2 regions of the Limosilactobacillus secundus genome follow, and region 1 is predicted to be linked to the other one. Evidence: predicted binding sites of a transcription regulator. Region 1 holds the regulator's gene; the other holds the start of a gene.
What was found. The regulator NrdR, encoded in region 1, represses ribonucleotide reductase genes. The targets are predictions, from matches to a motif close to ACACNATATATNGTGT.
Positions count from the first base shown of each region.

Region 1 (5,844 bases):
CAAGAGTTAAGAAAATACTCCGCCCTTCCATCTTCGGACGTTGAACAACAGTAGCGATGTCTGAAGTTTCTTCAGCCATTCGTTCAATCATGTCACGACCGATATCCTTATGGGTAATAGCACGACCACGGAAACGTAATGAAATCCGCACCTTATCGCCCTTTTCAATGAACTTACGAACACGCTTTAACTTAACATTAAAGTCATTAGTATCAATTGATGGACTAAGGCGAATTTCCTTAACCGTTATCGTCTTTTGCTTCTTACGAGCTTCACGCTCTTTCTTTTGCATCTCGAAACGGTACTTCCCATAATCCATAATGCGGGCAACAGCTGGGCGTGCCTTTGGCGCAACTAATACTAGGTCTAAATTAGCTTCTTCAGCTAACTGTAGAGCTTCACGCTTAGACTTAATGCCCAATTGTTCACCATCTTGACCGATTAACCGCACTTCCCGTGCACGAATACCGTTATTGACAATCATATCTTGTGCTATGGCAACGCACCTCCAATTTTTTTAGCGAAAGATCAAGCAAAAAAGCGAGGTACAAAAGTACCCCGCTTCATAACAACGACCTTATCCTAGTGGCCGATTATCATTCATCTCGTCAGCCCGGCGATCGATATCACCTAGGCGAGAAGCGGGTGCTTCTGCTTTTTCTTTCAACGTTTATTAGCTTACTAAATTCAAAGTTTAATGTCAAGAACTTTATCCCTTATCCCGCAAATTCTTTCCTTCCATTTCAATCTCACGTGATAAGTACTTGATTCTTTCCATAATTCGGGCCGCTTTGAGGGGTTCATTATCGCCTTGCGCATTGATAGCAAGGTGGTTATTTTGCAACTCATCCATTGAAAAATTAGAACTAAAGAAGGTTGGTAATTCTTCTTGCATCCGATATTCTAAGATCACTCCTAAAATATCATCTCTTACCCACGTTGTCATTGCACCAGCCCCAATATCATCAAGCATTAAAATCGGTGCCCGTTTAATAGCATCTAATTTTTCGCCAGTATTGTTTTGCTTGATCGAATTCCGCATTTCAACAGCAAAACTAGGGAAATGAACCATCGTTGTTGCAATTCCTTTACTCTTAGCGAGTTCATTAGCAATTGCTCCAAGGAGATATGTTTTTCCGACTCCAAATTTCCCATATAGGTAAAGCCCTGGTTGAAACTTATCTTTTTGATAATTATCTGTAAAATCCATGGCTGCTTGAATTGCCTTTGTTCGCGTATCAGTCTGGGTATCTTCATTTAAATAATAATCATCATATGACGCATTTTTAATGAACTTAGGCATATTAATCGAATTAACTAGCCGTTGAATATAGCGTTGGCGCTGTCGTTTTAATAACTGTTTAGTTGGAACGTAGGTTACGTCAATTTGTCCTGCACTGATAACCAATTGTGGAGAATATCCTGGGGCAACAGTTGGCACGCCTTTTTCAATTAATTGCTTTTCATGAAAAAACTCATAAAGCTTTGATTGCCCCCGTTTAATCGCTTCTTTACTAAGACGATCACGATTTTCGTTTAAGAAGGCTTGAACATCTTTATCCATATAAACTTGCTTCATCGTTTGTTGGATATTGTTTGCGATATTTTGACCGCGCATTAACTCTTGTAAAGTTTTGTTTAGTGACTGCATGCTGCCACCTCCTTTAGTTGCTACTTCTTCTTGCGATTAGCGATCCGTTCACGCAGTTTGGCAATTTCTTGTGAGGAAGCTTTTTTCATCAGCTCACTCGTATCTTTCTTGCTCCATGCTGGCATCGGTTCCTTAATCGTTTTGCGCCACTTATTTTTCTTTGACGTCTTTGCTTCCTTTTTCTTTTCTTGCGACTGCTTGTTAAAAGTTTTTAGTTGGACAATGGCTTGCTCTCCATTAATTATGCCATGTTGGAGCCAGTTATTGGCAATTGCATCGACAAAATTAGCGGTCAAAGTAGAATTTCCTCGGTCACTAATCACATACCAAGTTAAGATATTAATGGCATCTTGGGTAAGTTTTTCTTGCGCTACTAAACCTGTCAGAATATGACGTTCACCTGAAGTTACATAGCCACCTGTCTGCCCTTTAAGGACCTGCAGAAATTCGACTGGAGAGTAATCCTTAGCTGTCGCCAATAATTTCTGGTCTTTACTGGTCAGTTCACTATTTTCATTTGTCACCGGTGCTTCTTTTTCCGCTACTTTTGTCGTTGAGGAATAAACGATATTATAAGCAGATGCAACAATTTGCTTAAATTTTTTTGGATTGAAATGATTAGTTTTTAGATCAATCGACCGCAAAACCAATGTCTTCATCGTTGGCGCATCAATCCCATATAATTGATGTTCTAATAATATTAAGTCCCGATTATTTTCAAGGTCTGCACTGACAATTGGCTGATTAGCGAGTAAGTGAATTAGGGTTGACCAATCAAAGTCATCATTCATCCCCTTAGTTAACTGAGGTTGCTTTTCTACCGGTGATTGTTTTCGTGCCGTTAAAATTGCTTGTGGTGTTGCAGTAATTGACTGCGAATTAATATGAAACTCTTCAAAAAAGTTGTGACTCACATTAGTTAATGAAGTGTTAGAAGAAGCAAGCTTGTATTGCCGACTTTGCTTAATCAAACGTTCAAATGCTTCTTCTCCTACTTCTTCTAAAAGTAAAATACTCAGCAAATTATCAGCTAAAATTTTTTCTGGAGTAAGGGTCGGCTGCAATTCATAAACATATACGTCCCCGATCTCATCGTGCTGGAAATAAGTTTGAACTAAACCAACTGCCTCCAAACGATGAAGAGCCTCCAGCACTTGTTGACCCCCAGCATTTACCTGAGCTAACAGGTCACTTTGCAAGGTCCGGTTGGCAATCGTAGGATTAGGCAGCAGACGCGCTTTTAACGCATAAAAAAAGCTAAACGCAACTGGTCCTAAAATCGGCTGATAAAATGTTGCAAAAGTTTGGTCATTAAAACTAATAAATGCAGTGCTAGCCGTAACAACATAACCGGCTTGCGGATCAAAAGCTGCTGCAGTCATTTTACAGCCCTCCTAAGTTATTTTTTATGCTCTGCCTTCATCATGGTTTCAAGTTCACTCATAAAGGCATCAACGTCCTTAAATTGGCGGTAAACACTTGCAAAGCGAATATAGGCAATCTCATCGACGCCCTTTAATTCGTTCATCACAAATTTACCAATAATTTGACTGGAGACTTCGCTTTCACCAATGCTCCGGATTTGTTTTTCCACTTTATCTGCAATCTTGGTCAACCGCTCCATACTAACCGGGCGTTTTTCTGCCGAACGGACAATTCCATTGAGGATCTTTTGGCGACTGAATTCTTGGCGCGTACCATCTTTTTTAATTACTAGTAGTGGCGTTTCCTCGTACCGTTCAAAGGTTGTAAAACGAAAGCCACAATGAATGCACTCACGACGACGACGAATAAAGCTTCCGTCTTCGCTTGGCCGACTGTCGACAACCCGTGATCCATTTTTGTGACAATGTGGACAGCGCAATGTGTCCCCCTCCTTTATAGTATAAGTACTTTATTTTACCACATTTCACTCTGCTTTTAGCTGATTTATTAGGGCTACGACTTGTTTTTGCAGGGCAGCCTGGTCACCATTATTATTTATTTTAAAATCCGCCCGCGATTCTTTCTCTGATAATGGCATTTGGGCAGCAATTCGCACTTGAGCTTCCTTTTTAGAACAGTGATCGCGAGCCATTAACCGCTTAAGCTGAGTTTGTGGATCAGTATAAACAACTACAACATAATCACAATCTTCATCATAGTGTTGCTCTAATAATAATGGTGCATCTAATACCACGAATGGAATTTTCTGCTTTTTCAAAGTATCAACTTGCGCAAAGATGGCATCATAAATTAATGGCTGAAGAATCTCATTGAGTTTTTTCAGCGCTTCTTTATCATTAAAGACAATTTTAGCCAGAACGGGTCGATTGAGCTTACCCGTCGGCAAAAGTACTTTAGGGCCAAATACTTTGACAATCCTCGTTAACCCAACCGAGCCTGGTGTCTGGACTTGTCGCGCTACTTGGTCAGCATCAATCACCGGAATTCCAGTCTGGCGCAAAATGTTGCTTACCGTTGTCTTTCCAGTGGCGATTCCACCTGTTAATCCAACTATTTTTGTCATTTCCTATTCCTTCAATACTTGACAGTGTGGACAAAAGGTCGTTCCACGTTCAGCAACCTTAATTTTCACCATTTTCGTGCCACAACGCGGACATTCATCTCCCGCATGACCATAAGCTTTTAAACGATCTTGAAAAGCGCCGGCATCACCAAATGCATTTGTAAAACTATGAACAGTGGTTCCCTTATACTTAATCGCTGTCGCTAATTCTTTGATAATATTTTCTCGTAATTCAGCAATCTGGTTAGCTGTTAAAGTATTGGCTGGTTGCTCTGGATTTATCCCTGTCATCCATAGCACCTCATCAACGTAAATATTACCCAAACCGGCAACATGACGCTGATTGAGCAAGAATGGCTTAATCTTTCCCCGACTCTTTTTTAATTCAGCTGTAAAGTATGGCAAGGTGAAGGCGTCTTTTGTCGGTTCAGGGCCAATCGTCTTCAATCCGCCGACATTCATCTCATCTCCGGTTTTTACCAATGTCATCCGGCCAAACTTACGAGTGTCTTGATAACATAATTCCGTGCCATCCGTAAATTCAAAGACAACATGAGTATGCTTATCAATTGGTCCGCCAATTGGTTGGTTGTAATATTTTCCTTCCATGCGAAGGTGTGAAATCATTGTCAAATCATTAGTAAAACGGAAAAGAAGGTATTTCCCTCGCCGATCAACATTTTCAATCGTTTGTCCAATCAACGCCTGCCGAAAATCTTCAACATCATTGGTAATCGTTTTACCATAATAAACATCGATCGCATTAATTTTACGCTTAACAGCAATCTTCAGCAAACCGCGGCGAACAGTTTCAACTTCTGGTAATTCAGGCATTTAATTCCTCCGATCTATTTTTTAAGGTCATACCAGGTATCCCCATACTTACTATCTACTTTAAGCGGCACATCCAGCTTAACGGCCGAATCCATTACTTTTGGCACTAATTCCGATAGAATGGGGATTTCTTCCTTTGGGGCCTCAAAGACTAATTCATCATGAATCTGCAAGAGCATTTTTGCCTTTAGATGTCGTTTTTCAAGCTCATCTTGCATCCGGATCATCGCAATCTTAATAATATCAGCAGCGCTCCCTTGAATTGGAGTATTCATTGCAGTGCGCTCTGCAAACGATCGCTTGCTGAAACTTTTGGCATGAATGTCTGGTAAGTAACGACGTCGGTGAGTAATCGTCTCAACATAACCATTCTCTTTAGCAAACGCAATCGTATCATCGATGTATTTCTTTACGCCCGGGAATTCGTGGAAGTAATTTTGAATAAATTCATGAGCTTCTGCACGGCTAACATGAATCCGTTGTGCCAGTCCATAATCACTAATCCCATAAACAATCCCGAAATTAACCGCTTTTGCCCGACGCCGCATATTACGGTCAATCTCAGCATCTGGAGCCAAATGGAAAATCCGGCGAGCTGTACTGGCGTGAATATCTTCACCATTCTTAAAGTCTTCCTGAAGGTTTTTGTCACCAGTGATATGGGCAAGAACTCGTAATTCAACTTGCGAATAATCTGAAGAGAAGATTTGCCAGCCTTCCTGACTAGGAACAAACGCCTTCCTAATCAAGCGTCCTTCCGGCAACCGTACTGGAATATTTTGCAGATTAGGATCAACAGAGGACAAGCGACCAGTTTGCGTTAATGTCTGTAAGTAGCGCGTATGGATCT
Region 1 covers NZ_JAJGUA010000034.1:11,791-17,634, reverse strand. Annotated here, with positions in the region: gene infC (translation initiation factor IF-3) at 1-484, opposite strand, end outside; ribosomal protein L20 leader region at 527-663, opposite strand; gene dnaI (primosomal protein DnaI) at 710-1,651, opposite strand; gene LMB57_RS05435 (replication initiation and membrane attachment family protein) at 1,672-3,033, opposite strand; gene nrdR (transcriptional regulator NrdR) at 3,051-3,515, opposite strand; gene coaE (dephospho-CoA kinase) at 3,561-4,160, opposite strand; gene mutM (bifunctional DNA-formamidopyrimidine glycosylase/DNA-(apurinic or apyrimidinic site) lyase) at 4,164-4,994, opposite strand; gene polA (DNA polymerase I) at 5,009-5,844, opposite strand, start outside.

Region 2 (5,844 bases), on a different contig from region 1:
CAGTAATAATTAAGTTACGGACACCCATTTGAGCAAACTTTGCAGCTGACATAAGCATTGAAGTTTCGTCTGTAATAATAATCCCTGTTAAAGCAGCACTTTCTGTTTCATTTGGAATAATTAAGTCTGTTAACTTCAATAAGTCAGGGTTAATTTCATGAGCAGGCGCAGGATTCAAGATTGTCTTTACACCATTTTCCTTTGCAATTTGGAATGCCCGTAAAGTAGCTTCTTGTGGAGTTTCAAATTGAGCAATCACAAAATCAGCAGCGGCAATTTGATCGCGAGCATCTTCTACTTCCTTAACGCTTAATTGTTGGTTAGCTCCTCCGTACACTAAGATACTGTTTTGACCACTTTCATCAAGCAAGATGGCGGCAGATCCAGTACCTGCTTGATCGTCAACGTGGATCCCAGTTGTGTCGACGTTGTTGTTCTTGAGGTCATTGATCATCATCTTACCACCAGCGTCATCACCAACTTGACCAACAAAAGCTGTTTCCGCGCCTGAACGTGCAGCAGCAACGGCTTGGTTTGCTCCTTTTCCCCCAGCAGCATTAGTTTTACTTAAAGCGGCAATCGTTTCCCCAGGTAATGGCATCCGCTTAACCTTCATTGTTGTATCAACATTTAAACTACCTACAATTGTTACATGATTTGTCATTTGTTTATTTCCTCCTTAAACAATTGGCATCTAATTGATAATATCATCATACCATATTATTTTGGACGATAGGAACTTGTACTATCTCGTTTAATTAATTTTACTGGAAAGTTTTGAACGCGGGCTTCAGCACTACTATGGCTAATCTGTTCAATGAGCATTTTAGTAGCTCCAGCGCCAAGGTCAAAAATTGGCTGTTGTACCGTAGTTAATCGTGGATAAACATAGTCGTCCCAGTAGATATTATCATAACCAATTACAGAAATATCTTCAGGAACCTTAACGTCTAATTCGTGCAACCCACGCAACAATCCAATTGCCATTTCATCGTTTGCCGCAAAAACAGCAGAAGCACCAGTTGCTAAAACATCTTTTGCTGCTTCATATCCGCCATTCTTCGTCAAGGGTGCCCGAATAACATCGTGAATAGGATCTAAACTTAGGTTATTTTCTTTAATAATATTTTTGAACCCATTCATTCGGTGATTTAAGTTTTCAGTTGGATTATCAGAGGTAAGAACGGCAATATGTTTGTGCCCAAGTCCAATGAGGTGTTTAGCCGCAATTTGGCCACCAAGGTAATCATTCGTTTGAACTCGATCACCCTCTTGCGTATGATTCTGATCAAACAAGATGTAAGGAATCTCATTAAAGGAGATAACTTCTTTAATTGTCTCTGTAGTCATCGTTGCACTAGCAATCACTAATCCACTAATTGATCGTTCAATCATCTGGGAAAGGTAATACTTTTCCAATTTTGGATCACGGTTGGCACTAAAGACAAGTGGAATGAATTCTGCTTCACGGGCAATACTCTGCACTCCCTCAACAAAAGTACCAAAAAATGGGTTAGCAATATTGGGAACTAGTACCCCAATTGTCTTGGCACTCTTTAAAATTAAGTTCCGGGCATTAAAGTCAGGAACGTATTTATATTTATCCCGTAATGTTAAAACACGTTCCTGGGTCGCCGTACTGAACCGATCACCTTTATTATTCAAAATTTGCGAAACAGTGGTTACAGAAACACCAGCTTCTTTTGCTAAATCACGAATTGTTATTTTCTTTTTCATGGCTGTTCAACCTCTTTAGTAAACAGTTTTATCTAGTTAATAACATTTAATTAATTTAAACTATCTCAACTCATATTGCAATCACATTTCGTTAAAAATATCATTAAAAATCTGTTTCCCGGTTGCCATTTGAGTACCTCGAACACGGAGATAGTCAATCTTTGCTCGCAAAATATCATATTCCCATAATGATGACAGGTCATGGTCATTATAGTAATGAATTGTTACTTTAATGGGTGTGAGAGCAGTAATTATTCCTGTAAAATCATCACTCCCCTTATACTTTTCAGTGCCAATCACTACTGGAAGGCGGTTCTCATAGGAATCATTGAGAAGGTTTGATAATAGGTTCCCTTGGGTAATTGCTGGATGATTATCAATAAATTTTTGTACTTGCCAAATATCAAAATAGTTGTGATCATGGGCAACTTTAGTTTTTTCAGAAACCGCCATTAGGTAGTCACTATGGCGTTCCGTATAAAGAATACTTTTAATCCGGATAGCAATTAATCCGTTGATTTTACCATCCCAATCAATGCTGATCATCAAACAAAATACTGGATCGAGAGCAACGACAAAGCCGACATTAAAATAATCATCATTTGGCAAGTTATGAACCTCAATTAATGTTCCTTGCTGCTTGGCCATTGTTAATTGAACGCGATTTTCACTTTCACTTTCTTTTCTCATCTTTACTTCCTTAATATTAATTTTTCACATGATTAGATTTTTAAAATTTAATCACATCTCTACTTTTATTATAATCGCTACCAATGTAGATGCGATAACTTTTACCACGATAAGTTAAATCTGGTAACCACCAAATATTGTAAAATTAGTTATGTCATTCCACAATATTTTGTAGTAAGATATTTTTTGTGACAAAAAAGTAAAGAGGGGCCATTATGGTGATTATTACAGCAGGGATGATTGGTGTCGGTAAAACAACTTTAACCGAGAAGATTGCCGAACACTTACATACAAAAGCATTTTTTGAACCAGTCGGAGAAAATCCAGTTTTACCACTGTATTATAAAAATCCAAAACAGTACGGCTTTTTACTCCAAATTTATTTTTTAAACAAGCGTTTCTCAATGATTAAACAAGCACTCACTGATGATAACAATGTGCTTGACCGGTCGATTTACGAAGATGCCTTGTTTACGCGAGAAAATAACGCCGAGGGTAACATCACTGATACTGAATTAGAAGTATACTTAAAGCTTCTCGACAATATGATGAGTGACCTCCAACAATTACCTAAGCGCGCACCAGACTTAATGGTTTATTCTGAAACTGATTTTGAAACCATCTTATACCGAATTAAAAAGCGCGGGCGGGATTACGAGCAAATTGATACTAATCCAGAGTTAAAGGATTACTATTACAAGATGTGGAATGCCTACAAGCAATGGTACAAAGATTACGATGCTAGTCCAAAAATGAAAATTGATTTAGAGCGTTATGACCTTGAAGATCCTAAGAACGTTGAGGCGGTCTTAGCAATGATTGATGAACGGTTGAAGTCGTTACGCTAAATAATTGATAAGAGCATGATTAGAGTTTTACCTTTTAATCATGCTCTTTCTTTTTCTTTAACAAACGACGAAAAATTTCAATCATTCCTGCCGTCCCCACTCCACCAAGCAAAGGAACATATTGAGGGATATTAATATCGTTTTTCCTCGCTTGAACGGGATGTTTGTCAACAATTGGTGTCACCTTACTCTCCTCTTTACTGTCTGTCACCGGAACAGGATTAGCCTTTTCATTGCTGATGTTAACTTGATCATCATATTTAGTAAGTTGGTAAGTATCAATCAGCTGATTTAGCTTCCGATCATACTCCGGATCTGTTGCATATCGTCCGCAAAGTGCTCGTGTAGCTTCACGATAATTTTTGGTATTTTGACAGTGAACTCCTTGATAAAGTGGGGCTTCTAATGTTTGAGCATAATCTCTTAACGCTTCATATTCACTTGCATACTGCCGAAAATTACTAACAACCTGAAACTTATGTCCTTGCTCGTCATATTCAGTCGTGGGTTGAGCAACTGTTTGACGGGTAAAATACCCCTTAACCCCAAAAAGATTATTATTAGGCGCCTTTCCCAACGTACTGCATCCCCAATCGCTCTCTAAGGCCGCTTGTGCAATAATAATTGACGGATACAAATCATATTCCCGACCAATTTGTTGAGCAGCTGGGGCTATTCGATTAATAAATCGTGCTTGGCCTGCAGAAGGTTGTTGAGGTTGATAAACTTGCTCATCTTTTTTATCTTTTTCTAGCAGCCGCCTTTGTTCAGCAGAAGTTTCAGTTGATGATTGGACTATTTTATGCTCGGGCTCTTCATCTGCCCTTGTCAAAGCATTATTTTGCTCATTTTCCTTTGCTTGAGTAACATTTTCATATTCTGTTAAATAAGCATCAATATATTCTTCATCATGATTAACTAAGGTCTCTTCATCAATTGGCTTTGCACGTTTCACATCTTCATTTGCATCAAATTGTGCTTGTTGGATAGTGTCCGCTTTAATCGGTTGTCCATTAAGACTTGTTAAAACAATTAATGCACTCGTAATAGCACGACGATTTAACACAATAAAACACTCCTTCATAATGTCCTATAGTATATATACGTGAAAATTATGAATTTGCATTTTTAAACTAGAAAAGACTAGAAGAAAATTCTCCTAGTCTTTATGTTTTACATTTCAGGATATGTCGTTTCCTTGATATCCAACTTTTGATTCTTCAAGTTTGTTTTAACAACGGTAACATCACATGGTGCTTCACGAATAGTATAAGCAGCCGTTGAACCAACGAGCAGACGACCGACAACATTTAATCCGGTTGCGCCAATAATGATTAAATCAATATCATTTTCTTTAGGATAACGTTCCGCCAGTTCAACCTTAGCGTTACCAACCTTCACATCGGTTTTAATATCTTTTATTCCAGCGGCTTCTGCTTTTTTCTTGTAGTCAGCTAATTTCTTTTGCATCGTTTCGATTGCGGAATCATAAATGCTATGACTAACAAAGCCGTATCCACCAGGACCAGTACTTGGATAACGTTCACCATTGATAATACTTAGTAAATATAACTTGGCATCATTGGTCTTAGCAATGTCAACCGCTTTTTCAAAAGCCATATCAGCTTGCTTTGAACCATCAACACCAACAAGAATATTTTGATAACTCATTCTTGACACCTCCATCTTCTGTCTTTATTTTAGCACAAAATTAATCAGTAACGAGATTATTAATTGCTTCCATGTAAATCGCCATCGATGTAATTAAATCATTAACAGGTTGATATTCATTAGCCTGATGCATTGTATTTGGTGTATGCGGCATTAAAGCACCAAAGGCAACGCCCCGCTTCATTAAACGACCGTAAGTTCCTCCACCAACGACTTCTGGTTTTGCATTTACATCTCCAGTTTGGTCAATATAAGCTTGCATCAATGTCTTAACGATTGGATCTTCAGGGTCAACATAGTGAGGTTCTTGTGCTGGTCCTTGTTTAACATTAATTTCCAACTTATCAGCAATTGCTTTAACCGTTTCTTCTAGCTTATCTGGTGTCATGCCTTTAGGGAAGCGGAAGTTCATATCAATGTGACCACCCTTGTCCGCATTAAAGTTTAAGATTCCGGCATTCATGGTCAATTCACCCATTACCGGATCAGTGTAAGCACTATCAAAACCATCCATTCGCGTATCTAAATGAAGATAGTCAGCTAAGAATTCAATGAAACTCTTTGCGCCCCCACCAAAGTCATATCGGTTTAAGAACTTTGCAAGGTAGGTTGCTGCATTGATTCCCTTTTCTGGTTCCATTCCATGGGCAGCTTTTCCGATGACAGTAATTTTAAGACCTTTATCTGTTGATTCAATATTACCTTCAACCGGATTTTCTTCAATAAAGTGACCAAAATCATTCGTAACTTCTTGAGGATTATCTGTTCGAATAAGGGCCATTGCTTCCCGCGGTACCATGTTGAAACGCAAACCAGATTCAAAACTAACTAGTTGTGTTGATGCATTCCCATTGCCAGCAGGAACATCAAGTAAGAGTGATACTTGACCCTTTTCACC
Region 2 covers NZ_JAJGUA010000004.1:13,707-19,550, forward strand. Annotated here, with positions in the region: gene rbsK (ribokinase) at 1-664, opposite strand, end outside; gene rbsR (ribose utilization transcriptional repressor RbsR) at 721-1,737, opposite strand; gene LMB57_RS00150 (hypothetical protein) at 1,819-2,427, opposite strand; gene LMB57_RS00155 (deoxynucleoside kinase) at 2,643-3,275, shown strand; gene LMB57_RS00160 (glycoside hydrolase family 73 protein) at 3,310-4,359, opposite strand; gene LMB57_RS00165 (universal stress protein) at 4,449-4,961, opposite strand; gene pepV (dipeptidase PepV) at 4,987-5,844, opposite strand, start outside.
Region 2: the regulator NrdR is predicted to act here: its motif matches at 2,587-2,602, upstream of LMB57_RS00155 (deoxynucleoside kinase).